One region of the Bacterioplanoides pacificum genome, then DNA from elsewhere that is predicted to be linked to it. Evidence: riboswitches for the same ligand, from Rfam matches in the RefSeq annotation. Region 1 holds a riboswitch; each other region holds the start of a gene.
The links. Region 1 has a riboswitch for cobalamin ahead of ACFOMG_RS15850 (TonB-dependent receptor domain-containing protein). Riboswitches for the same ligand answer to the same signal wherever they lie in the genome.
Positions count from the first base shown of each region.

Region 2: it holds a riboswitch for cobalamin, as region 1 does, so the genes downstream of both, ACFOMG_RS09550 (cobaltochelatase subunit CobN) here and ACFOMG_RS15850 (TonB-dependent receptor domain-containing protein) in region 1, are expected to answer to the same signal.
Region 3: it holds a riboswitch for cobalamin, as region 1 does, so the genes downstream of both, ACFOMG_RS06745 (TonB-dependent receptor plug domain-containing protein) here and ACFOMG_RS15850 (TonB-dependent receptor domain-containing protein) in region 1, are expected to answer to the same signal.

Region 1 is NZ_JBHRYB010000015.1:206,239-213,201, reverse strand. It holds gene ACFOMG_RS15875 (AmpG family muropeptide MFS transporter) at 1-897, opposite strand, end outside; gene ACFOMG_RS15870 (YajQ family cyclic di-GMP-binding protein) at 897-1,382, opposite strand; gene ACFOMG_RS15865 (hypothetical protein) at 1,504-2,520, shown strand; gene ACFOMG_RS15860 (ketopantoate reductase family protein) at 2,541-3,461, shown strand; gene ACFOMG_RS15855 (two-component system sensor histidine kinase NtrB) at 3,458-5,455, shown strand; cobalamin riboswitch at 5,474-5,706, shown strand; gene ACFOMG_RS15850 (TonB-dependent receptor domain-containing protein) at 5,714-6,963, shown strand, end outside.
Region 2 is NZ_JBHRYB010000007.1:6,342-13,304, forward strand. It holds gene ACFOMG_RS09550 (cobaltochelatase subunit CobN) at 1-1,615, opposite strand, end outside; cobalamin riboswitch at 1,718-1,847, opposite strand; gene ACFOMG_RS09555 (MotA/TolQ/ExbB proton channel family protein) at 1,984-2,430, shown strand; gene ACFOMG_RS09560 (DUF2149 domain-containing protein) at 2,423-2,734, shown strand; gene ACFOMG_RS09565 (alkaline phosphatase) at 3,014-4,759, shown strand; gene ACFOMG_RS09570 (TonB-dependent receptor) at 4,952-6,963, shown strand, end outside.
Region 3 is NZ_JBHRYB010000005.1:463,383-470,345, forward strand. It holds gene ACFOMG_RS06735 (hypothetical protein) at 4-1,074, opposite strand; gene ACFOMG_RS06740 (PepSY domain-containing protein) at 1,231-2,628, opposite strand; cobalamin riboswitch at 2,762-2,976, shown strand; gene ACFOMG_RS06745 (TonB-dependent receptor plug domain-containing protein) at 3,106-5,046, shown strand; gene ACFOMG_RS06750 (rhomboid family intramembrane serine protease) at 5,070-5,669, opposite strand; gene zapE (cell division protein ZapE) at 5,669-6,790, opposite strand; gene ACFOMG_RS06760 (alpha/beta hydrolase) at 6,899-6,963, opposite strand, start outside.

The DNA.
Region 1 (6,963 bases):
CATTTCTTCTTCGCTATAACCAAGGTCGATATAAAACGGATTCGCCATGATCCCCATGGTGATATCACTGAGGCGGAACAGCGCAATAAACAACAGAATTAATAACGCAAAGGCACCATTGCGCTGAAAAAACTCCAGAAACGGACAAATCACCGCCCCTAACAACCAGCGCTGCCAGGCCGGGCGTTGAGCCAGATGCATAGGCCGGCCCATCACCTGATCGACCATCAGAGCTTCATCTGCAGCTCGCTGCTGGGCACTCTTGCGCACCGTAGCGTCTGCCCATAACGTCACCAGCACCATCAGTGCCGCCAATGCTGCCATGATGCTGTAGGCCGTTGGCCAGTCTCCCCAGCTGGCCAGGTACAAAGCACCGGCCCCGGCAACCAATAACGCCAGACGATAACCAAAGATATACGCCGCCGACATCGCACCCTGCATCGTATCTTTGACAATTTCAATGCGATAAGCATCCAGCGCGATATCCTGGGTAGCGGATGAAAAGGCCACCAGCACGGCTGCTGCCGCCAGCCATAACAGCGACTGCGGCGGATGCCAGTGACTCATCACCAGCAACCCCGCCACAATCCCCAGCTGACCAATCAGAATCCAGCTGCGCCGCTGGCCAAACGCTTTGGTTAACAGCGGAATCTTCAGCCGGTCAACCACCGGCGCCCAGAATATTTTGACCGAATAAGTCAGACCGACCCAGGCAAAAAAACCAATCGAGGTACGTTCAATCCCTTCCAGCCGTAACCAGGCCGTCAATGTAGTGAACACCAATAAAAACGGTAAACCAGCCGAAAAACCCAGCAGTGCAATCACTATCACCGGTTTGCGGAAATACACCAATAAGGCTTCACGCCAGCTTCCTGCTGACCGGGAAAGCGCCATCATTAATCTTTAAAGTTTTTAAACATCAACGGCATCTGAATCGACTCATCAGAACGGAACAACGCCATCACATCCTGCAGATCATCACGTTTTTTACCGGTCACCCGCACCATCTCGCCCTGAATCGCAGCCTGAACTTTCAGCTTGCTGTCTTTAACCAGCTTTACCATTTTTTTCGCCAGTTCTTTATCAATACCCTGACGCATAGTCGCGGTTACTTTTACCTGCTTCCCGGCACCCACACAGTCGCTGTACTCCAGACAACTGACTTTAATTTTGCGTTTGATCATGGCGCCTTCCAGCATGGGTTTCATCTGTTCAATCTGGAACTCTTCATTCGCCGTCAGCGTGACAATAAAATCCTTCAGTTCAAAACTGGCATTCACACCTTTAAAGTCAAAACGAGTAGATAACTCGCGATTGGCCTGATCGACCGCATTCTGGGCTTCGTGTTTATCCACTTCGGATACCACATCAAATGAAGGCATGGCCTTACTCCTGCATTCACACAATCAAAATTTAACCGCCGCACTGTAACACGGAATGTGGTTGCCACCGACACTGGCATTTGCATAAAACTCAGCTACCTTTTTGGCTATGGAAACCAAAATGACACTGCACGGCGCCGGAAGTTATTATTTTTCGGTGCGCGGAGCGAAAGACCAGGCCATTTTTCACTCAGTACTGGAATACGGATACGGGGTGGAGATTCTTGCAGGCATCAAACAGACCCGGCTACTGGCCTACGTGTTCGATGAACATCAGATGCAATTTGTGATGCAGTGTGATCGCGACTGGACAGAAGTGATGGACGACATCCAGATCGCTTTTGACGATATGCACGAGCGCTGCTGGCACAAGCGCCGGCAGTTATTGTCTGACCAGGGTATCGTGTTACTGGTGGATGAGCGTGCTTACCTCACCGACCTGATCATGCAACTGCACCGCTGGCCGGAAACCAGCCGGCGGGTTTCCGACGCCAGCCTGTATCCCTGGAGCAGCGATCGCCACTATCGCGCACTGACACCCCCCGCCTGGTTAGACGTGGAACCGATGCTGAATCTGCTATGCAACAGCCGCCATAACCGCGCACAACGCTACGACAGTGTGATGCAACAACCTCATAACAAAACACTGGACCTGCAACATGGCAGCCACCCCACGTATCAGGCGCTGGCACGGGATGAATTCATCAGCCGCTTTATGAAAAAACAAGCCCTGAGTCAGGCAGCCCGCAGCAATGACGATCTGCAACGGCTGTTTAACGATGCCTGTCAACTGGTTGCTGAACGGTTTGACGTCAGTGTTGAACACATGACCAACCCGATCAATCGCCGCCATTTCCACCGGCTGATGCCGGTGGTGGTCTGGTTATTACGGGAACGTGGTGCCCATCTGGATGACATCACCAGACTGGTGGGTGAAGACGAAAGCCGCTTACGGCTGTGGCTGCGTAATCTGCCTGCCGATCATCCGGCGTCGTTGCTGAATAAATTGTTGGCGTTGTGGTCTCCACAACCCCCGGCAGCAGCCCGGCCTGCAGCAGCCGATAAGCTGGACAGCGCTACAGCTGACAATCCACCGGAAACGGCGGCGGACGCGTTACTGACTTCCGGTTCCGGCTAAAGCCACCTTATAATCGGCACATGACTACTGCCGTTTCCACTTCCGCCGCGCCACACCCCCGCAACCCGCCTGCTGCCAGCATCACACTGCTTGGCATGGGGGCCATCGGAACCCTGATGGCCTGGCACTGGCGAAGCCAGCGACTTTTCTGCCTCAGCCGCAGTCAACAAGGCTGTGAACGCCGGATACAGGACCAGCAAGGTGCCAACCACACCTTGTTATTACCCCACTGGGACCATGCCCCGACAGACTGGCTGGTGATAACCACCAAAGCGGCTGACACCCTGAACGCTCTGCGTCCGTTGCAGCCCGACCTGCCACGAATAAACAATATCCTGCTGCTGCAGAATGGTATGGGTCAGCAACAACAGGTTGCTGAATGGCTCAGCCAATTCAGCCAGGCACCACAATTGTGGGTGGGTATTTCCACCGAAGGGGCTTATCGCTCAAGCCAGCAACAGGTTATCTGGGCCGGTTGTGGAGAAACCTGCATCGGCCGCTGGTCTGAGCAAGACCGGATTCCCGCTCCGGCATTGCCGAACACCCGGAGTGTCAGTGACATCCATACCCGTATGCGCGCCAAGCTGGCCATTAATGCAGTGATAAACCCAATGACGGCAGTCCTTCAGTGCCGTAATGGCGAACTGCTCAGCAATGCGGATTATTCCCGCCAGATGACCCTTCTGGCGAATGAAATTCAGTGGTTATATCAGCAACTTGGCTGGTCACTGGATTTTTCCTTAGCTCAGCGCGCCGCCGAAGTCGCACAAGCCACTGCGAATAATCTCTCATCATCGCTACAGGATGTGTTAAATCAGCGCCCCACTGAACTGAACTACATTACCGGCTTTTTATTACAGCAGGCGCAGAAACATCAGTTGTCGTTACCCCACAGCGAATACTGGTTACAACAGCTGGGCGAGCGGAGCCGCAACGAATGATGCTGGCACGGCAAAAAGCCATATTCGCCACCCTGCTGACGATCAGCAGTGTGATCCTCATTGCGACCTTGTCTTATATTGCCGCTGCCGATCGTATTGGCCGTCAGCAACTGGCGCCTCAGGTAAGCCAGATCATGGCCGGCATACTGCAGACCGAGCTCAGTCACCATGCCGATCTGCTGGTACTACAAACCATGCTGCAACGCATGACCCAACATTATCAGATAGACGAAGCCGCACTGTATAACGACCAGCAACAACGCTTGATTCACAGCTACCAACACACGTTAACACCCCAACTTAACGCCCACCTGGCGGAAGAATCCCAGCCAACCGACGGCCGGCAGATGTTGTTTCCGCTCAGTTATCACGATCTACAGGGCAAACCACAGCGTTTTACTCTGGCTATTATTAACCGTGCCTCCCTGCCCGGCTTTTTTCTGCTCGATACCCTGACAACCACCCTGTTTGTTGTTTCCTTGTCAGCGTTGCTGTGTTTTCTGCTGTATCTGGCAATCCGCCGCTGGCAACGCTCTCCTTACGACACGTTATTACAGGAGTTACAGCAACAGGCCGAACAACCTCACGGTGACGTGCAGCTGAGCGCCAGTGATCCGGATATCCAGCCGCTGGTCAATGCCCTGAACGATATTTTCTGGCTGCGGGAACAGCGTCACCGGGATTTGCGCAGTGCCCGGCACCAGGCAGAAAGTGCCCGCTGGCGGGCAACCCGGTTGTCGGATGAAACCCGTCGTATCAATGACCACCTGGCCAAAGAAGTTTCGATTCGCCGCGGTATTGAAACCCAGCTGAAAAATACCCAGAGCCTGCTCGATAATATACTTCACGCCATGCCCTCGGCCATTTTTGCCGTCGATGAACAACTGCGCATCGTACAATGCAACCAACAGGCCGGAGAATGGTTACAACATGACCCACAGCAACTGGTGGGTCACCGGCTGGTGCGACTGATTCCGGAACTGGAAACACAAAATATTCTGTTTGAGCGCGAGTTACCGCAACCAGAAAAAATTGAACGTTTAGCCCTGCCCAGTCTGGGACAAAACATCACGGGTGACCTGTTAATTTACCCGATTCAGCACGCCCGCCAGGCGAACCGTGTGATTCGTATTGACGATGTCAGCGTACGTCTGCGCATGGAAGAAATAATGGTGCAGAGCGAAAAAATGATGTCGGTCGGCGGCCTGGCCGCTGGTATGGCACACGAAATCAATAATCCGCTGGGAGCGATATTACAAAATGTGCAGAATATTCGCCGTCGTCTGCAAGCCGGCCTCAGTGCCAACCAGAAAGCAGCCAATCAACACGGGCTCGATCTTGAGAAACTGCAACATTATTTACAGCAACGTCAGATTTTTCTGTTTATTGATCATATCCAGCAAGCCGGCGAACGGGCAGCCACCATCATCCGCTCCATGCTTCAGTTTGCCCGTAATGACCACCTGCAGAAACGCCACATTAATATCCACGACCTGATAACAACCAGCCTGACCATTGCAACCACCGACAGTGATCTGAAACACATTCGGATTAACACCGAACTGCCAAAAACGCTGCCTGACGTCGCATGCGTACCCAGTGAAATTGAACAGGTACTGCTTAACCTGATCAAAAACGCACAACAGGCGCTGGATGATAGCCAACAACAAACACCAGCTATTCAGATTCGCGCCTTCCTCCAGCAACAGTCTGCACCAGCTCCACAACAGCAACAAATTGTGATCCAGGTTGAAGACAATGGCCCGGGGATTAAGAGCGCTGATATCCCACATATTTTTGAACCTTTCTACACCACCAAAGACGTGGGAGAAGGCACAGGCCTTGGGTTATCAGTCTCGTATTTTATTATCACCGCCCATCATCAGGGACAACTTAATTACCGGTCAGGTAAGGATGGTGGATCCTGTTTTGAAATTGTTTTACCACTTAATGCCCCCGCTCCTCAGACTTTGGTAACAAACACTGAAACTTGACCAGTTTTCAGCCAGCGGATATTCTGCCGCCCCTCAGGTGCTCTGATCTTCGATCAAGTTAAACGGGAAATTGGTGTCATTCAGCTCCCGCTGAAGCAATCCAATGCTGCCCCCGCAACGGTGATCGGCCTATCCGACTGACCTCAGCCACTGTAACTTAACCGTTATGGGAAGGCGTCAGTTGGCGTTACAGGTTTCAAACTGTGTAACAGGCCGTCAGCCCGGATACCGGCCTGATAATGTTCAACTCGTATTGCGGTGGGCGATACAGAAGAAGTAGCCAAAACAGAGGCTACTTGTTTTGATTCCCGCCGATTGGATAAATCCTATCGGACTCTTATGAAAAAACTGATCTTATTCTCCGGACTGATCTCAGCAACATTTTCTTATGCTGAAACCCAGCTGGATACGCAAACCGTTACAGCAACGCGCTTACCTGAAAACACCATCAATGATGCACAATTGATTATCATTGATCGTGAGCATATTGAGATGAGCAACGCTCAATCACTGCCGGAGTTACTCAACCTCGAGTCAGGTATCCAATTTACTCAGAATGGTGGCCGCCTGAACACCACCAATCTTTATATCAACGGTCTGGATAACAAGCGTATTACAGTATTGATTAATGGTGAACGCGTAGGAACGGGCACAAACGGAACAACGGCTTTTAATCTGATTGCACCGGAACAGGTAGAGCGGATTGAAATAATTCAGGGGGCGCGTGGTGCGTTATACGGTGCGGATGCCCAGGGTGGTGTGATTAATATTATTACCCGAAACGAGACAGATAACAGCCAGCTGACCGCGGCCTTTGGCAGTGATAAAAACAGAGAGCTGAACCTGAGAACTGCCACCAGCATTGGTCGTACAAGTCTTTATTTCAATGCACAACACGATGCCAGTGATGGCTACGACATCAAAGATGATGACGAAAGTGACAAAGACGGTCATGAGCGTTACAGCATTGCAGGTGGAGCCGCGATCGAAATCAGCAAACAACAAAAGCTGGCACTCGATTATCAGCGTAGTAAAGGTAACTACGAGTACGATGGTAACTTTGGCAACAACGCCGACTTTGATAATCAGGCACTTTCTGCCAGATATCAGATCGTTGCAGAAAAATTAACAATCAGTGCAGCGGCTGGTCGCAGCGAAGATAACAGCTGGGACTATAAGGATCATCAGAAACGCTCTGCAGATGATTTATTTGCCACTACAAAAAACACGGCCAGCCTCATTGGTCGTTACCGTGTTAATTCACAACATTCTGTGATTTTGGGTTCTGACTATCAATCAACAGATATCAGCGAATCCGGCAAAGACTACGACGAGTCAAAAGACAACAACACCGGCATTATTACCGGCTACCGTTACACCAACAGCTTTGCGTCCGTCGAATTAGGAGCTCGTCATGATAACAACAATCGCTATGGCCAGTTCCGCTCGTTTAATACACAGGTTGTACTGACGGCTGAGAATGGAGATGTTATTTCCGCCGGACAAGC
Region 2 (6,963 bases), on a different contig from region 1:
CGGCCAGCTGTGGTTTGCGGGCCGTTACAGCGGCTTTCAGCTGCTCGTGTAATAACCCGAACGGTCCATTTTCCATTTCATTTTTAACACTGGCGGGCAGGGTATTAAACCAGCGCCGGTAGTCATCCGGAGCCATGGTATGAATTTGTTTCGCCATGTTGTGCAGTGCTTTGGCATCACGCGGTAAATTAATGCCCCGCTGTTGCATCAGATCAAGCAACGCCTGCTGCGATTGCGGCAATTCTCCCAGGTTATAACCGCGCGCTTTGAGCTGATTAAGTATCTGCCACAGCGATGCCGGTACATCGAGATTATCTGCCCCGATGTTATGGCGGCCGGGCGGATGGTTGTAATAAATAATGGCCAGGCGTTTATCCTGATTGGCTTTTTGTTGCAACGTTTGCCAGCGTTTCAGGCGGGCGGTTAATGCCGCCAGACCATCCTGTTTGGCTTCAATGGCGCGAATGCGGATACCACTGAGCGGGTCGTTATGTTGTTCGCCGGCGGTGGCAATAATCAGCGGCTGAGAGGCACCCTGCAGTTCCGGCATGGCGACCTGGTAATATACTTTTTCTGCCGCCAGTCCGTCGGCTGATAACTGATGCTCCATGGCACTGCGGTCGCGTAATTTAATCGCTTTCAGCAGCGGCACATTAAAGTGTGTTAATAACTCGGTAACCCGCTGACGACCTTCGCCGCCACCAATCACAAAATCCTGCAGCATCACGATGGCACTGAGTTGTTGCTGATAAGGCACCAGTTCATTTAAGGCATTAACGCCGGCTTCGCCCCAATAGGCCAGTGCCGCGATACATTGTTGTTGCTGCTGTTCTATCTGTTGGCACAGGTTGCGTAACAATGCAGCATCCGCCGGGCGGCCACCTCCGGCATGGTCGATCACCACAACCAGCGGACGCGGGTCGGGCGCGGGCAGCTGGTTATGCAGAGTACCTTTGCTGTACCAGCGTACCCGGGGTTGTGGCACAGGTGCTGCTGCCTGCAGTGGTTCTCCCAGTTGCTGATAACTCCAGTTCAATAATTGTTGTACGTTATGTTCGCCACCGGCCTGCCAATAAGCGCGGGCCTGTAACCACTGTGCCTGTTGTGGGTTGTGCTGTTGCTGTTGTTGCAGCCAGGCGGCAAAGTTGTCTCCCGGGCGTTGTTTGCTCAGTTGCCGCAGCTGTTGCTGATCGCTGAATAAGGTTCGTCCTGCCAGTGTGCTCATCGCGACCAGGCGATGATCACTGCTGAACACCAGCAGCGGTTTGTGCTGCTGGCGGAAGGTGGAAAATAGCGGGCTCAGTTCAGCAACGGCCGGGCCGAATAATCCGGCACCAATAATCGCCCGGGCATTTAATACCAGTTGCCGGCGTTGTTGTTCGGTTGCTTCATAAATCTGGCTGTCGGTACGGGCCTGAACGGATAACTGTGGATGTTGCTGCTGAAATAAACGGACCGCTTCGGCAACGGTTTCCGCATTTCGCTGGGAGGTTAACAGCAGCAGGTAATCGTTATTGCTGGTTTCTGCCTGACTGAACAGCGCCGTGCCGGCGATTGCAAACAACAATAATAACCGTGTCAGCCGGGTGGCAGACAATAAGCGATAAAACAACATAAATAACCTCAAGTCGGTTGGCCTTGAGGGAGAGAAAAAGTACCGCGGAGGCGGGTAACAGAACCACGGCTTCACTCGCAGTACCGAGTATTCCCGCCCGGTGTACTATCCAGCGACGCTACGTGTATCTGGCTCAGGTGGGTGTGCCACCCTGACAGTTGCGGGTACAGCCCCGGAGTTACACCGGGTTCCACGTTGCCACAGATCGGGTATACCGAAGCGGGCAAAAACGTCGGCGCTTGTTCTACCCCCGGCCAGCCGGAATGTCAATTGTTGTTGCTTTTCAAGGGTGGGCTTTCCTGCTAATGTGCCGCTCACTTTTCGTTGCGCCACCGTCTGCTGGCCCGACATTTTGTGCCGGAGTATTTATGTTTTCTTCGTTGTCGTTAAATGTGATGCATCAGGTGACTTCGCTGTTATTACAGCCGGTTGTCTGGGCGCTGTTATTCTTTCTGTTGCTGGCTTTATATGAAACCGGCCTGGCATTGGGAGAGCGCTTTGGTGGTATTTGCCGGCTGATCAAACGTGGTGATAAAACGTTATTAACAGAAGTGGGCAAGCGCCGGATTGAGCGGGCTGATTTTATTACCCGTATTGCTCCTATGCTGGGGTTAATGGGCACTCTGATTCCGCTCGGGCCAGGGTTGGCAGCACTGGGTGACGGTGAATTATCGGTGTTAACAACAGCGATGACGGTGGCATTTGATACCACGGTGGTGGGGTTATTAGCCGGCATTGTGGGGTTTGTTTTAGGCCGGGTTCGGCGCCGCTGGTACGATAAAGCCATTGCCGCACTGGAGCCGGCTTATGACTGATCGCTGGCGCAGTTCTTCCTTCGATGCTCAGGATGATGAGCCACTCGGTCCGTTAGCCAATCTGGTGGATATTATGCTGGTGTTTGCCTGTGGCTTAATTGCCGCACTGGTCGCGGTCAGCCCGGAATTACGCCAGCATTTTCAGTTGCAGGATACTATTCAGCTGCAGCACAGTCGTGAATTAACCGATATGCCGGAATCATTACGCCAGCAACTGGAAAATGGTAAAACCCAGGGTTACCAGTCGATGGGCCAGGTTTACCGCGATCCGGAAAGTGGCAAATTAATTTTAATTGGCCAATAAAAGAATGTATTGCTGGGTTATTGCCCGTCTGCCTGAAGCACCTTATTTTCTCCTTCCTTTTTTTGCTTCAGCTTTCATGGAGTGATGTGTTTTATGGCCGCTGAAAAAGCGGCCAGAAGTATCTTTTCAGGATAAAAATATCACTGATTGAGTATTCAATCTGGTTTGCAATATTACTGTCATCTTGTGCTTTTACGATCCGGCACCACTTTGCTTCGGGGCAGGAAGCCACCCGGCAATCCCGATTAATAATGAACAAAAATAAGGTGTCATGAAGGTATGAAAATGTTAACCAAGCTGTCGGCTGCTGTTCTGACGGCATCCATGCTGACTGCCTGTGGCAGTGACTCAGATTCCGATAATAAGTCCGAACCCGCGGGTTCTCAGGGACAGGTTAAAAACCTGATTCTGATGATTGGTGATGGTATGGGCGCACAGCAGGTTGGTATTCTGGAAGAATATGCCCGTCGTTCACCGGCCAATGCCGCACATATTGATCGTGTCACCGGTCTGCAGAAGCTGGCAGAAAATGGTTCGCTGGGTTTATCAATGACCGCACCGATGGGTACTAATGCCGGACTGGTGGTGGATTCCGCCTGTTCTGCCACTCAGCTGGCGACCGGGCAGGGCTCGATTTCTGAGGCGGTTGGCCTGGATGATAACGGTAATAAAGTCGAAACCATTCTGGAAAAAGCCCGCAAAATGGGTAAAGCCACCGGCCTGATTACCGATACCCGTTTAACTCACGCCACGCCGGCGGGTTTTGCTGCACACCGTCCTCACCGCAGCCTGGAAAATGACATTGCGGAAGATTTATTAGCCGCTCAGGTTGATGTGTTACTGGGTGGTGGCTCACGTCACTGGGTTCACGATCCATTGGCGGGTGTTGATTTAACCGGCATGGATGACGATCAGAAGAAAGCGCTGCGGAAAGAGAAGTTTGCTGAACTGGCGACTGAGTTAAATGCACCGTCGCACGTGATTAAAAAAACCAAGCGTAGTCTGGATGATGATCGCCGTTTATTAACGGAAGCAAAAAATGCCGGTTACGCTCTGGCCTTTGACCGCACTCAGATGAACGCGGTATCCGGCGGTAAATTATTGGGTCTGTTTGATGATTCAGCGATGAACGATGGTATTGAATATACCCACTGCAAAAATGCAGCAACGGTTGAGCCGGGCAATAAGTGTGCTGATGAGCCATCGTTAAAAGAAATGACCAAAAAAGCGCTGGATATTTTGTCTCAGGACCCGGATGGTTTCTTCCTGATGGTCGAAGGTGGTCAGATTGACTGGGCAGGTCATATTAACGATGCCGGCTGGTTACTGCACGAAATGCTGAAGTTCGACGAAGCGGTTCAGGCGGTGTACGAATGGGTTGCAGAGCGTGACGATACGCTGGTGGTTGTCACCGCCGACCACGAAACTGGTGGTTTTGGTGTGGCTTACCACAAGCATGATATTCCGCAGGCTAAAACCCTGGCGGGTGACGGGATGGTCAACAGTGACGGCAGTGCGCGTGATTACAAACCGAATTACAACTTTGGTTCGCTGGCCACACTGGACAAAATTTATGCACAGAAACGTTCGTTCTACGACATTCTCGATTCAGTGAATGGTGACTGGGATTTCTCAAACAGCAGCGCAGCGGCCTGGGTTGAAGAAGTGAATGCCAGTGTGCATGAAGACTTCCGCATCGATAACGAATCCGGAGAACGTATTGCCGCCCGTTATGACGTGCCTGTGGAAGAACAACATCCGGATCACGGTTACCTGAAGGCCACGAACATTCCCTTGTTCAACGACTTTTCAGACTTCTATGTTTACGCTGACGAAGATACCGGTGCCCTGATTGGCCGCGAGCTGGCGGCTAAACAAAGCGTTACCTGGGGCAATGGTACTCACACCGCAGCACCGGTTCCTGTGTATGCCTTTGGTCCTGAAGCCATCACTAAGCAGTTCTCGACACTGCAACATCATACTGACATCGGTCAGAAGATGATGGCGGCTCTGATCGCTGAATAAGGTCAGTAACCTGCGATTGGGCTGATCGCAGGTGGTACTGAGCACCCCGGCTTGCCGGGGTGTTTTTGTATGGGCCCCGGGCAGCGGATTGATTAATTCAAATGAGAATCTTAATGAGAATGTATTGCAAATATGATCTTTGTCGATATAGTTCGCAGCAAATGGTAATTGCTCTCATTAAGGAACCGGATTATGACAATACTTACCAAAACCCCGCTGGCCGTGGCTGTTCTGCTGGCAAGCGTGGCTCATGCCGCTGACGATCAGGTTACCCTGAGCAGCGTTGTGGTCACCGGCCAAAAAACAGAACGCAGCCTGCAGGATACCGTCGATAGTGTAAAAATTATCGATGCTGAGCAGATTGCTGATGAACGCCTGACGGATATCTACGATACCTTTGATCGCACTCCCAATGTGACGCCGGTTACCGGCACAGGTAACAGTTTTACGATTCGCGGCATTGATGCTTTAGGGGTGTCGGGTGGCGGTAATAGCTACCTGGCCAGTATGTATCTGGATGGTGCGCCGTTATCCTACCGCGCCCTGAAACAAGGGACTTCTGTCTGGGATGTGGCCCAGGTTGAGGTATTGCGCGGACCGCAGTCGACCCTGCAGGGACGTAACGCGCTGGCGGGTGCGGTGATTATCCGTACCGAAGATCCGACCTATGACTGGGATGCCAAAGCGCGGCTGATTGCCGGCAGCCATGGGCGTAAAGAATTAGCGGCTGCGGCGGGTGGTGCTCTGATCGAAGATCAGCTGGCATTTCGTATTGCCGCGGAGGAACGTCGTTACGATGGCTATATCGATAACCCTAACCGCAGTGAGAATGCTGATTATCGGGAAAGCGCCGATGTTCGCGCCAAGGTTTTATTTGAACCGCGTGCCGTCAGCGGCCTGAAGATTTTATATACCCATTCTCAGAACAATAATGAGGTTGGCGTTCCCTGGCAGTCTTTGCAGTCGAAAGACCGTTATGATGATCCTCAGGTCTTCTTTAACGACCGCACCCGTGAAACCCTCGATGGCCGTTACAATATTCTCGATATTTCCTATCAGCTGAGCCCCAACCTGGTGCTTAATGCCATCACGTCACACAGCGATATCGATTACCACTATGACTGGGATGGGGATGCCGGGGCAGATCAGAATCTGAAACTGATCGATGACCGTGATGAACAGACGCTGACCCAGGAAGTGCGGCTGAATTTTGAGTTTGAGCGGGTATCCGGTGTATTCGGCGCTTATTACTCCGATCAGAGTGTTAAAGATGTCTCTTCCGGTGATCGTCTGATCCAGCTGTCACAATACGGTATTTCCGGCCCGGGGCTGGTGGCGCTGGGTGCGTCACAAGGCATCACGCTCGATCTGCCAACCGCCACACTGCTGGCGAATCAGTATCCTGAATACGCCGGGCTGGACTACGGCAGCCAGTTCGAAGTGGATGTTGCCACTCAGGCATTGTTTTCTGACCTGACGTTTGCGCTGAATGATCGTATCGATCTGCTTGCCGGCATCCGTTACGACCGGGAAAAGCAGGAAAATGAAAGCGAAGATGTGGTTGCGATTGCCAGCCAGTTACCGGACCCGGCGGCGGTGGGTGCTGCGGTGGCACAACAAACCGATGCGCAGACCGGTCAGTTAGCGGCGGGTGCCATCAGCCTGATTAACGGCCGTCTGTTACAAACCGCCACCGATGCCTCGGTGGTGAAGCCACGGGTTGATAAAACGTTTTCTGCCTGGTTGCCAAAAATCGGCGCTACTTACCATTTCAGTGATGCGGTTTCTTCCAGCCTGGTGGTACAGAAAGCCTATCGTTCCGGAGGGGTGGGGCAGAACCTGGCTCAGGGTAAGGTATACAGCTATGACCCTGAGTACGTCACCAATTATGAATGGGCTGTACGCAGTCTGTGGCTGGATGGCCGTTTAGCCGCCAACACCAATGTGTTTTATCTCGACTGGCAGGATCAGCAGGTCAGTATTCAGGGCGATGCCGGCCAGTTTGATACCGAAACCGTGAATGCCGGTGAGTCGACCGTGAAGGGCGCAGAACTGGAGTTATTGTACTTTGACGCCAACTTTAACGGTTACTTTGGCCTTGGTCATAGTCAGACTGAATTTACCCGCTTTACCGAAGGGGATGATGATCTGAAAGGCCGTGCCTTTGCTAACGCCCCGGAATGGACGGCAAACCTGGGTGGTAG
Region 3 (6,963 bases), on a different contig from region 1:
GCTTTACGGGCGCAGACGATGAATCACCAGCGTATACAGGCCTTCGTTGCTGGCCGGATCTTCGCCTTCGGTTTTGCCCGCCTGAACCTGATATTGACCCGGCTCCAGTGACCTGATGATGCGTGCGTTGTAACCGTCACCGCTGTCGTCGTCTTCATAATGGAAACCATCCGGGCCGTCGATGCGCAGCAGCGGGTCGATGGCGATGGATTTCATATCCAGCAGATAGCTGCCTGCTTCTTTGATTTCCAGAGAATAGCTGTCAGCCGGCGTGGTGCGACTGATCCAGCTGGTAATTTCGGAGCCGGGGGTGAGGATCCTGCTGCCCGGGGTTGTCAGTTCCAGCGGTGAAATGGTGACGTGATACATACCGGAAGCGCCCTGATGGGCGCTGACCATCAGGTCGTATTCACCACGGCTGAATAAGTTGCTGATACTGGCGCTGACGTCCTGTTCACCCACATCGTCATTTTCGGAATAATAGCCCTGTGAATCACTGATGGTCAGAACCGGGTCGAAATCCTCAGAGGTGACATCGATTTTATAAGCGCTGTCGCGATCCAGCATCAGAATATAAGAACGCGCCACACCCGGCTGCAGCCAGCCTGCGGTGGTGCCGGGAATCTGCAGGCCAACTTCGGCTAACGCCGTTGTGCTGGACGACAGGGTATAAGGGCCGTAGCTGTCGGCGCTGGCGCCACTGACAACAACGGCATACTGGCCGCTGTTATCGATCCGGAAACGTAACGGAGAATCACTGGCTAATAAGGTGTTCTGGTCGTTGTACAGGGATAACTGTGCGGTAAAACTGCCTTCTGCTGCCAGAGAAATAATATGGCCGGATTCCAGTTCGATACGGTGTGACTGGTAATGGCTGCCATCTTTGGCATTCAGCGGACTTTGTGTCGTCAGCTCACCATGAATGGATTCGCCGGCGGTCAGTTCGCTGTTGCTCTGTTCAACCAGCGAGCGGCGTTGGGTTGTATCGGCTGTGTTGTCAAACTGGCAGGCGGATAAACACAAGATGGTGCTGAGCAGCAGTCCTCTGGCCGGATCGAACGTGAATCTTGCCATACATAATCCCTCGGCGCTGATGCCCTGAGTCAATACTAACCGGGCTGTCAATTAATGGTGAGGCTGCGGATTATAAGTCGCAGCCTTGGCTTTTCCAGTCGCTCGCCGGCGTGCTGTGAATCGGTCGCCATTTTAACCGCCGCCCGTATGGCTTTTTCAGCGTTGCAGGCGTTGTTTGGCCATAATCAGGGCGCTGATTGCAAACAGCGTCAGCAGCAATAACACACTGTTCAGCAGTATGTCCCACAGCGGTCGCTGACGTAAAACACTCAGGTCCCACTGGTGTAACGCATGGAACAGCCAGCGATAACTGCGGCCGTTGTGGTCGAGGTATAACTGTTGCTCGGCGGTGGTGGCGGAAAAATAAAAGCGCGATTGTGATTCGTCATTCAGGATCAGGCGCCATACCGGAAACGGGCGCGTGGTTTTATGGCCATAATAATAGTCATCGGCGTCGTGCAGTAATGACAGTTGGTAGCCGGCGTCGCCAGCCAGTGTTTGTGCCAGCCGCCTGAGGTGCCGGCGATCACCGGGAATCGGCCGGCCGTTGCTGTCCAAACGTTGTTGCTGACCGTCAGCGCTGGTGATAATCCAGTTAACCTCACCGAATCTGGGCGCCAGCCGGAGCTGTTTAAAAGCCGGCAGTGGTTGTGCGGCTAATGCCTGCAGGCTGTTGTTAATGGCGTTTCTATCGGCGTATGGCTGAAGTTTTTCGACCAACGGTGAGGGGGACGTTTCCAGCAGCCCCCAGGGATTCATGGATAATAAACCGCTCAGCAAAAAGTTGAATAACAATAACGATAACCCCACGCCACCCCAGTGGTGCAACCAGCGCAGGCCGCGATACGGCGACAGTGGTTTTCCCGGACGGCGGCGCAGCTGACGAATGCCGAGCCAGAGACCGCTGACGACAGACAGCAGAGCGATCAGCGTCAGAGCAATGACCAGCCAGTACCAGAGTTTGCCATGCTGACGTAACACCGTCGGATATAACCAGTGGCTAACGGCGCCGGGCCAGCTCCAGCCCCGTTGCCAGCGGGTGGAGTATTGCACCACCTGGCCGGTTGTTGACGAGATGTGAATTTCGCTGTGTTGTGGGTCGCTGAAGCGCACTTTATATAACGGTCGGTGGCGATGAAAGCGCGAATAGACGGTCCACTGATCACGCTCAATTAAGTCGATTGAACGGATGGCAGCGGTGGAAAAACTGCGCGCAATCGCGCGCGCCTGGTGGTCGCTGATGGCTTTCAGTGGCAGGCCTGTGTGGGCATCACCGGGTGTTCCGGTCCCGCTCTGGAACACCAGTTGCTGGTCGATGTATTCCAGCGTTAACGCACGCACCACGGAAGGTGATTCTTCCGGCAAGGATAATGATGGCGGTAATTGCCGGATGGCGGGTAATTTTTCCAGCCGTTGTGTTTCCGTCAGTTTCGGAAAGGCGACATACATCATAATGATGCCGGACAGGCACCATAAAAAAATAAAGAATGAGGTGATTATTCCGCTGTATCTGTGGCTCAGATACAGGTACTTCTTCCAACGGATGTGGCTCATGCGCGTAGCAACCTGATAACAACAATACCTGATAACAACAATACCGGATAACGGCAATAGTGAGTTGATGCTTATGGTGTTATTTGACCTCAACGGATCAACACATTAGTCTTGCGGCGCTTTTGTAGGAAGAAGCAAAAAAAGTATTTCAGGTTTTCTGTTTTATTGCAAAACAGAAATTAAAAGGGAATAAGGTGGCGCTGATATTCAGCCATTCCTTAACTGCCCCCGCAACGGTAATTAAAGTAGAACATTCAAACAGCCACTGAGCCATTTTTTCGGCATGGGAAGGCGAATGTTCATACCTCCTTTATAAGTCCGGAGACCTGCCTGTGATCAAACCAATCTGTGTTGCGGCGGGCGTCACTGGTGGGTCATGGCCGTCTTTTCCTGTCATTTTCCCTGCCTGCCTGTTCGCAAAAAAAACTAAGCCCCGACACCCTTGTATGGCGGTGATGGGCGGAACAGGATCAGTGTATGCGTCAGTTGTTATTTTATCTTTGTCTGTTGTGTGTTGCCGTCAGCCATGGCGAACCTGCGACGCTGGACAATGTTGTGGTCGCCGCCGGCAGTCTGGAACACAGCCTGCCGGAGAAAATTGCTGCCAGCGGTTCTGAACTGGTCATCATCGACTCCGATGCCATTCGTCTCAGTGGTGCTCAGGATGCGGCAAAAGCGTTACAGATGCTGGCGCCGGGTTTATATGCTGCACCCAAAAACGGTGCCTTTGATTATGTCAGTGTGTCACTGCAGGGTTCACGCTCAGGCGATATTCTCTGGCTGGTAGATGGCGTCCGTATTAATAACCGCCTGTACGCCGGCACTTCGCCGCTGGATACCATTCCGGCCGCTGCCATCGAACGTATCGAAATACTCAAAGGTGGCCAGAGTTTGTTTTATGGTACCCAGGCGATTGCCGGTGCGGTCAATATTGTGACTCATAGCGTGCAGCCGGGAGCGGTCAGTGAAGTTCAGCTGGGGCTGCATTCAGACGCAGGTCGTTCACACAGCGGACGGCTGGTGGGTGGCAATGAGCAAACACGTTATCTGTTATTTGCCAGTAACGATCAGACAGAAGGCTTCCGCGCATTTAAACGGCAGCATCAGGAGCCATCCGCCAGCGATACTAAGCGCGGTTATGATGTGTCGGTGATGGGTGGCAAACTGGTACATCAGTTATCTCAACACTGGCGGCTGTCAGCCTTATATCAGCAGCATAATGCGGAGCTGGATTACCTGCGGCCAACGGATAACTTTCTGACTCAGAATCAGCGCACCGAGGATATGGCGTATATTAAGCTGGACGGCCGTATCCGCGACAATATCAGTTTGTACGTCAAAGGTTATTTTCATCAGTGGGATACCCGTTACCTGAGAATTTATAACGATGGGGCGGGGCTGGCATTAAAAAGTAATTACGACTATTGGGGCTACACCGACCGCGGTATTAATCTGATGGCCGAGGTGGCGGATGTCGCTGGCCTGGATGTTCGTCTGGGCTACGATATGCAGAATTTTTCCGGCAGTGATGATGTGCTGAAAATCGCGTCACAACAAGAGCAGGTACAAGCGGTTTTTTTGCAGTTAGCCAGCCGTGAGTCATTATGGTCAGACGCGCAGTTTTCACTCGGGGGACGTTACAATAAACCCGCCGGTGAAGGTGATAGCTGGGTTGGTCATGCCAGCGGAACGCTGAATCTGGCCAGCCATGTTCAGCTGTTTGCTGCGCTGGGCAGCAGTTTCCGTTTGCCGAGTGCTTATGAGTTATACGCCAGTGATGATTGTTGTACTCAGGGAAATCCGGATCTGGCGCCGGAGGAGGGGAAAAATCTGAACGTCGGCGTGCGTTACCAGGATGCTTACCGGCAGATTGGCCTGACGCTGTTTACCCGCCAGGTTAACCGGTTAATTGGTTCAGCGAGCGATGATAATGGCGTAAAACATTTTGTGAACAGTGGCAGCAGCGTGTTGTTCAGAGGTGTGGAACTGGATATCGCCGTGGATCTGACGCGCCATGTGTCATTCACACTGAATCATGTGTATTCGCGCGCGGTGGCCAAAGGTGAGACGCAACAAATCAATAATATTCCGTTAAATAACAGTAAGGCGGGGCTGGCCTGGAAGCCGCAGCAGGGGCTACAGCTGATGCTGAACGTTAATCGTGTGGGCAGTGTGTCGGATGAGGAAAATAATCGCCGGATTAATTATGGCAATTATACTCTGGTGGATCTGAGTGTACGCCACTTTCTGGATGTGCAGCAGCGCCAGGATATTACCCTGAGCCTGGAAAATCTGACCGATCAGCAATACGCCACATCGGTTGCAACCGCCCGTCGTGATGCCGATAACAGCGCGTATGTGTATGAAAATCTGGGCACGCCATGGCTGGCCAAACTCAGTTACCGCATGAGGTTCTGAGTACGGCGTCGCCCGGTCGTGGCTCAGGCTTCGATACTGATATCCCTGACCGGGCGGCGTACCAGCAACAGCGCACAGCCAATACCCGTTAAAAAGCCGAATAAATTACTTTCCCAGGAAATGTAGGAATTCAGTGGTAATACACCAAACACCATGCCGCCATAAAACACACCAACGGCAACTGATAACAACACTAACCGGGTTTCTTTACTGACAAAGCCGGCCAGTAAAATAAAGCCGAGATAACAATACAACACGCCGTTAATGCCCATGTGGGGTACCGGGCGGGCAAAAAACCAGACGCAGATTCCGGTGATCAGGACGCCGGCCAGACTGACGCTGATAAAGCGTTGTTTACCGTATTGCAGTGACAAAAACGCCAGTACACAAAACGGCACCAGATTGGAAAGGAAGTGCCACAGGTTGCCGTGCACCAGCGGCGCACTCAGCAGCATCGGCAGAGAGGACAGTTGACGCGGCACGATGCTTAAAACCGTCAGGCTGCGCATTGTCAGCAGGTTAATGAGTTCCAGTACGGTCAGTATCAGGGCCAGTAACGCGACGACACGCAGCTGATGTTTAAACGGTTGCAGCCAGCGGCGGAAACGAGCAGATATAGCCATCAGTCGGCTTTGTGTTCCCGGGCTAAATAATCGTGCGACTGCATTTCCAGCATCCGGGACGTGGTGCGCTGGAATTCAAACTCCAGTTTACCTTTGCCATAAATTTCATGAATCGGGGCGTCGGCCGACATAATGACCTTAACACCACGATCGTAAAACTCGTCGATCAGGTTGATATAGCGGCGAGCCAGGTCGTCGTTTTTTAACCCCATGACCGGCACGTTGGAAATCAGAATGGCGTGGAATAATTTACCCAGCTCAATATAGTCGTTTTGCGAACGCGGGCCGTCACATAAGGCTTCGAATTCAAACCAGGCGATATCATCGCAGATAGCTTTGGCCGGGATGTTGCGGCCCAGCACTTCAACGTTAACATTTTGTTCGGTGTGGCAGGCGTCGGGCACTAGGTTATCAAAACTGGTTTGCAGGCTGGCTTCGGCACTGTTATCCAGCGGGTAGTGATACAGTTCGGCCTGTTCCAGGGTACGCAGACGGTAATCGACTCCGCTGTCGACATTCACCACTTCGGTGTATTTATTCAGCAATTTAATCGCCGGGATAAAACGATCCCGTTGCAGACCGTCTTTGTATAAACCATCGGGAATGATGTTGGAAGTGGATACCAGGGTAACGCCGCGGGCAAATAACTCCTGCATCAGGCCACCGAGAATCATGGCATCACCGATATCGGAGACAAAAAATTCGTCGAAACAAATCACCACGGCTTCGGCAGCAATCTGATCGGCAACGGTTTCCAGCGGGTTTTTGGCACCGCTCAGTTGGGTCAGATCATTGTGCACCCGTTGCATAAACCGGTGGAAGTGGGTGCGCATTTTTCGCTCGAAGGGCAAAGCATCATAAAAGGTATCGACCAGATAGGTTTTGCCGCGGCCAACACCGCCCCAGAAATATAATCCTTTAATCGGTTCTTTTTGTTTTTTACTGAATAACTTCGAAATCAGGCCTTTGTTTTTACTGGTCTGGTAGTCAGCCACCAGATCATCGTACAGACGTTGCAGGTGTTTTACGGCCATTTCCTGGGCGGCGTCGTAAGAGAAGTCGTCGCGTTTTAAGTCTTCCTGGTAGAGTTCCCATGGAGTAGAAACAGCAGATGTCGACACGGTGTATTCCTCGTAAAGCCGGCGGAGAAGGCCTTGGGCCAAAATTCAGGGGGCGCAATTTACCTTAAATCACGCCATTTTTGTAGGGGCAGGGTAATCGGCAGTACGTTATGACGTGCCTGTCAGCAGCGTTTGCAGGTCCTGTTGCAGGGATTGTTTAAGGTCCGTCAGCC